One region of the Bradyrhizobium sp. SZCCHNR3119 genome, then DNA from elsewhere that is predicted to be linked to it. Evidence: riboswitches for the same ligand, from Rfam matches in the RefSeq annotation. Region 1 holds a riboswitch; the other holds the start of a gene.
The links. A riboswitch is a leader RNA that binds a small molecule or an ion and turns the genes downstream of it on or off. The one in region 1 is predicted to bind cobalamin.
Positions count from the first base shown of each region.

Region 2: linked by a shared signal. The riboswitch ahead of QX034_RS01835 (HupE/UreJ family protein) and the one ahead of QX034_RS15690 (TonB-dependent receptor plug domain-containing protein) in region 1 are both predicted to bind cobalamin.

Region 1 is NZ_JAUEUV010000001.1:3,372,888-3,376,091, reverse strand. It holds gene QX034_RS15690 (TonB-dependent receptor plug domain-containing protein) at 1-1,606, opposite strand, end outside; cobalamin riboswitch at 1,829-2,047, opposite strand; gene QX034_RS15685 (hypothetical protein) at 2,136-2,393, opposite strand; gene QX034_RS15680 (hypothetical protein) at 2,417-3,109, opposite strand.
Region 2 is NZ_JAUEUV010000001.1:372,921-376,124, forward strand. It holds gene cobW (cobalamin biosynthesis protein CobW) at 1-967, opposite strand, end outside; gene QX034_RS01830 (DUF1636 domain-containing protein) at 964-1,377, opposite strand; gene QX034_RS01835 (HupE/UreJ family protein) at 1,374-2,015, opposite strand; cobalamin riboswitch at 2,133-2,326, opposite strand; gene cobU (bifunctional adenosylcobinamide kinase/adenosylcobinamide-phosphate guanylyltransferase) at 2,365-2,901, shown strand; gene cobO (cob(I)yrinic acid a,c-diamide adenosyltransferase) at 2,925-3,204, shown strand, end outside.

The sequences.
Region 1 (3,204 bases):
TCTCGGTTCCCTCCGTCCTGGCCAGGCCGACATTGGCGTAGGAGGTGAACGTGTCGTTGGTCGCGATCAGATTGGTGATGCTGTTGTGGAAATAGGTCGTGCCGAACCGGATGCGGCTGGCAAACAGCGGCTGCTCGAAGCCGAGATCATAGCCAGTGCTTTCCTCCGGCCGCAGGTTGGGATTGCCGAAGAAATTGAACGCCGGAAAATCCTGGTAGAGCTGGCTGAGCGTCGGCGCCTTGAAGCCGGTGCCGTAACTTGCCTTCAGCTTGGTCTCGGTCAACGGCACGATCACGGCCGGCGCGATCCGATAGGTCGCATGCGAGCCGAATGCGTCGTTGAGATCATCGCGCACATTCGCGACCAGGAAAAATCGCTCGGCGAATGACGACTGCAGTTCGATGAAGCCCGCTTTGTTGCCGTTTTCCGCCGAGAGCGCCGCCGTGGTCAGGCGTTCAGCCTGCTGCTCCGCACCGACGATGACGTCGTTTCCCGGCGCAATCCGGGTGACCGCGTGCCAGTCGTATCTGAGCCGTTCGCCTTGCCCCACGGTGGAGGAGAGATCTCCGGGTGCGAGATCGGAGCTCCTATCACTGGTGTAGTTGACGCCGAAATAATTGGTGATGCGGCCGCCGGGCAGCGACCACACCGCCTCCTGGCGCGTTGCGAGCTGGTGCACATTGTGCCGGCTCTGCGCGGCATTCGGCACGCTGGGAAAGCCGCCGTCGCCGGTGAACAACAAAGTCGCATCAGTGTAGCGGACCACCGAATTGACGGTCCACTCGTCGTTCAGCGCAAGGCCGAGCTTCGAGGAATACGTCATGTTGTCGTAGCTGTTGCCGATCGCCTGCTGTCCGGGCGGCAGCAGCTGCAACGGCGTCACCGGCACATCGCCGGCATGAAGGTGCGCGACGTTGACTGCGTAGTTGAAATTGTCCTGCGATCCGCTGACGCCCGCGGTCTGGTTGAACGTATTGAACGAGCCCGCTTCAACCGACGCAACGGCGCGGGCGGGACCCTCGCCCTTGCGGGTGACGATCGAGACCACGCCCCCGATCGCATCCGAGCCATAGAGACCGCTTTGCGGACCGCGCAACACTTCGAGCTGCTGGATGTCGGCGGTGAGCAGATGCGCGTAGTCGAAGGCGCCGTTCGGTGTGGCGGGATTGCCGAGCTCGATGCCGTCGATCAGCACTTTGGTGTGGTTGGAATTGGTGCCGCGCACGAACACCGAGGCCTGTCCGCCAGGACCGCCGGCCTGGACCACATTCAACCCGGGAATGGTGCTCAGCAGGTCGGGCACGGTCCGGTATTGCTGAGTCTGGATGTCCTTGGCGGTGACGATGCTGATCGAGCTTGCCGCCTGGGCCGCCGGGCTCACGATGCCGGTCGGACTGACGGCGACAGATACGGCATTCGCGGACGTCGATGCTGCAGGCGTAGGCGACTGCGTCCGCGCATCCGCTGGCGCATGGAAAGCTGAAGGTCGCGCACGCTTCGGCTGCGACTTGGGTTTAGGTCTGGGTTTGGGCGCCGCCACCTCGACCGGAGGCAGCAGATCGGGTGAGGCCGACTGCTGCGCTTCGGCGGCGAGCGGACCGGCCATGACGATGGCAGCGACAACACGAGACGCGACAGGGCCGGCGCGCAAGCGCGCAGCGGCGATGAGAGGAAGACGGATGCAACGCTGAGACAAGAATGGCGGAGACATGGGTCGAAGACCTCGGCGGGACGGCAGTGGCACGTCACCGCGAACGAGGTCTCACGCCAGGACGCGGCAACGCGCCTCGGGTGAAACGATGTCAGTACTCCCCGACCGACATCCTCGCGTGTGACCACGGCTGACGGCAGGTCTCCTGGCTCGCGGGTCGTCACCTTGCGCCGCCTTCCCAGGACCGAGATTCCCAGTGGCATCTGACGCGAGATTCGCCGCTTACAGTTGCGGGGGCAGCTGCGGCCTTCGGGCGATCTCCATCGCGGAAGATCTCCCGGCACCGCATTCCCTTTTGATCCCCGGCGAAGGGGAACCGTCGGGAGGCACATAGAAGGAGGGACGTGACGGTGTCAATGCCGGCCCGGCGCGACGCAGAACGGTCAGCAGAGGTCCGAAAACGGCAGCCGCGGGGCGCTCTGCCTTATCTCTCGCGCTTCATCTTCTTGAAGCGGACGCTCTTGCCGTCCGGCAGCCGGGTGGCGACATAGCCGGCGTCCAGGCAAGCCTCACGCTGCGGCATCCTCTCCTGCGGACTGCGCAGGCTGTCCCACCACGAGGCGCGCTGCGCCGCACGCGGCAGGCTCGCGCCGATGAGCTCCTCGATCTGATCGAAGCTGAGCACAAGTTCGGGAAGCGTCTGCTGTTTCAGAAAATCGCGTAAGGAGTCGTAGTCGGACACCAAATCCTCGTCGTCGGCCGCGTTTAGATCGCGGCGGCGACCTTATCCAAACCGATGATGCGCGCAAGCTTGCGCACCTCGTCCTTCTGGTCGTCGCGAAGCTGCCAGAGCAGCGGCATCGCCGCCGATTTCAGCTGCTGCACCTCGTCGGAATCGGGGTCGATCGGCATGCTGCCGGGTTTCGGATTGCCCTGACGCGTGGCGTGGATCTTGCGGGCGACCGCGCGCAGCGCGGTCTCCACCGCAGGCCAGTAATATTCCTGATCGGGCGATAGCTTCAGCCGCTCCTTGATGCCGGCGATCTGGCCATCGCTGAGCAGGGCATAGGCCTTCTGCACCTCGGGCCGCAGCGCCACCAATGGCTTCTGCCTGGGCGCGGCCGGCTCGGCAACTTGTGCGGACGCCACGATGGCGCCGGTGATCTGCGCTGGCGTAGCCGGCTTCGGCATCTCAGCGTCGGCGGCGGCATAGGCAAAGGCCTGGCGCACCGGCTCGCTCGGCGCAGCGGCCGGTTGGATGTCCTCGGTCAGCGATGAAAAGTGAGCGACAGTGAGGCGGTCGCCCTTGGCCTGCCGGTTGGAGACAGGGCTCTTTGCCACTACGGCCGGCATTTCAATACCGGCGGACGGCACGCTGTCGCGGAACAGGATGCTGGTCGCAGCTGCCCCTGCCACGAGCACGCACACCAAAGCCACAAGGGTGATCGATTTCGTCACGCACATCTCCGTATCCCCGGCGGTACGCCGCACTTTGCCGAAAACTGGGAGCAAATTAAGGCTTTCGGTTTCCATTGTTGCCGGAGGGCCTCACT
Region 2 (3,204 bases), 3.0 Mb from region 1:
CACGCCGCTCCTCGCCGGCGCGCCAGGGCCGCTCGAATTGATGCTGGATGCGGTTGCCGACCGCCTGGATCAGGAGCCGCAGCGGCTTGCCTGCGACTTCCACGAAACCCTTCACCCGCAGCACATCGTGCGCACCGACAGCATCCGCGATGCGGGCCAGGAGCACGTCGGGCGAGGCCTGCGCCGGCACGTCGAGCACAAAGCTTTCGAAATCGTCGTGATCGTGCTCAGCCTCATTGTCGTGATGCGATGGCCGCGCGCCGAGGTCGCCTTCGGCCGCCGCACCCAGCCCGAGCAGCACGGAGGCCGACAGCTTGCCGTGCTCGGACGCGATCACCTTGACGGCACGCTGCACCTTAGCTGCGATCTCGGCAGCGACCGCCTGCCGCTCCGCATCCGTCATGAGATCGCTCTTGTTCACCACGATCAGATCGGCGCAGAGCAGCTGATCCTCGAACACCTCTTCGAGCGGATTGTCGTGATCGAGCGAGCCGTCCGCCGCGCGCTGCGCCGCCAGCGCCTCCGGATCATCGGCGAAGCGGCCGGCGATCACGGCCGGCCCGTCAACGACTGCAACGACTCCGTCAACGGTGACACGGGTTGCGATCTCCGGCCAATTGAACGCCTGCACCAGCGGCTTCGGCAGCGCGAGGCCGGAAGTCTCGATCACGATGTGCTCGGGCGGTTCGTTCTGATTGAGCAGGCTCTTCAGCGCGGGCACAAAGTCGTCGGCGACGGTGCAGCACAGGCAGCCGTTCGACAATTCGACGATGCGATCCTCCGGGCAATCCGGCACGCCGCAGCCTTTCAGGATATCGCCGTCGATCCCGACATCGCCGAACTCATTGACGATGATGGCGAGCCTGCGACCGTTCGCGGTCTCGATCAGGTTGCGCACCAGCGTGGTCTTGCCGGCGCCGAGGAAACCGGTGACGATCGTGCATGGCGTCTTTGCGAAGGATTTCATGGCAGCGAAGCCTCTTTGGATGAGCGCGACGGCAGCGGCGGCACGCGGGCGATCGTGTTTTTTCTCACGTATTCGGGACGCTCCCGCCACGGCGGCAGGCCGGCCTCGTGGACCTGATGCAGCCTGGCAAAAGCGAGCACATCATCGGCATGGACATCCGGATCGAGCGCTCCGACGATATAGGTCCACTTGCCAGGCGCAGTGACCGCAACCGTGCAGGCGCGACTGCAATTCGAGAGGCACTCGACCGGCACCACGGTGACATCGCGATGCTCGGCTGCGACCGCATGGATGGCCTCGAGTAGCCGCGCACCGGCACGCGGCTGCTCGCTGGACGCAGGCTCGGCGCTCTGCATCCGGCAGGTGACGCAGACGAACAACGTCGTCGCGCCCGGGTCTGTGCTGCTCATCCGGCCAGACCAGCCGCCATGGCGGCTGCCGCACCGCCCACCAGCGCAATCGCGGCGCCCGCGATCCGCAGCGCGAAAAGCGAGAAGGAAACGCCGCGCGCAGCAATCATCCGGGTGGCCAGGAACGCACCGGCGGCAATGACGCTCTGGATCACCAGCAGCCCGGCGAGATAGGCGCCCAGCGGCGCGCTTTCAGCACCAACGATCGATTCGCCCAGCGCGTAGCCATGCACTATCCCGGTCAACGCAAACAGGATCGCGACCGGCAGCACACCGAAGCCGGCGCGCAGCAGGATCAGCAGGCCGATTGCGGCCGTCGACAACCCGACGAGAAGCTCTGCGGCGGGAATATCAGCGCGGCCGACATGCAGCATCACGCCGGCGATCATAGCCGTGGTGAAGGCCAACACCGGCGCAAAGCCACGGCCGATCAGCGCAGCGACGATGCCCGCTCCCACAATCGCGGCGAAATGATCGAGCCCGATGACGGGGTGAGCAAGCCCGGAGAGCAGGCCTTGCGCCAAGGTCTGCGGCAGCTTGCCGCCCATCATATGGTGGGCCGATGCAGGATCGGCGAACAGTGCCACGACTGCGACTGCAAACGCGATGCGGGTTGGAAATCTGGTGGGAAATCTCATGGCCGTCTCCGTCGATGCCCGAACCTGTCAGGGTTCGTGCGATACGCTGCGCCCGACGGCATCCCAGACAGTTCCGGGATCAGAACCCTGCATCGCGACTCCCCGCGCGACGGGTCGGCCAACAGCAATGTCGACGGCAGGTCTCCTGGCTCTCGGGTCGCCGCGCGAGACCACCTTCCCGGTTTCCCAGTGGTTCAAAGGCCTCGCACTCACCGATTACAGTTGCGGGGGCAGCCGCGGCCTTGGGAGGAGATCCCGCACCGCGTTCCCTAAATCTCTCCTTTCGGAGAACCGTCATCTGTTAGATACGGGATCGAGCCAAAGCCCGTCAATCGGAAATCCTGCCGTCATGCCACCCGCCCCGCCTAGCCCTGCCCTGCCGCGCCTGACCCTGGTGCTCGGCGGCGCGCGCTCCGGCAAGAGCCGGTACGCGGAGGCGCTGATCACCGCCCTCCCTTCCCCCTGGATCTATCTCGCAACCGCGCAGGCGTTCGACAACGAGATGGCGTCGCGCATCGCCGAACACAAAGCGCGCCGCGCCGATGGATGGCGGACGATCGAGACACCTCTCGATCTTGCAGCTGCCGTGGCGGCGAACGGCGATTCTGCAACACCTGTTCTGGTCGATTGTCTCACGCTCTGGCTCAGCAATATCATGCTGAGCGGCCGCGACGTTGCCGTTGCTTGTCGTGAGCTCGCCGATGCATTAGCTGCCGCCAGGGGCCCAATCGTTGCCGTCTCCAACGAGGTCGGGCTCGGCATCGTGCCGGATAACGCGCTGGCCCGCGCGTTTCGCGATGCGCAGGGCCGCCTCAACCAGGATATTGCAACATCCGCGGATCGCGTGATCCTGATGGCGGCGGGCCTGCCGCTGACGTTGAAATAGCAGCGCATCGAGAGGAAACGAGAATGAGTGACCACAACGAGGATGCGCGCCACAAGGCCAAGATGGAGAACCGCAAAGCGATCCAGGACGCCGAGGTCGCATCGAAGACCGTTGAAAAAGGCCTGCTGATCGTCCACACCGGCAAGGGCAAGGGTAAGTCGACGGCTGCCTGGGGCTTGATGCTGCGCGCCCTCGGCCGCGGCTTCCGCATCGGCGTGGTGCAATTCGGCAAGGGCGCATGGCAAACCGGCGAGCGCAAGGCGATCGAAAAGTTCGGCGACCAGGTCACATGGCACACGCTCG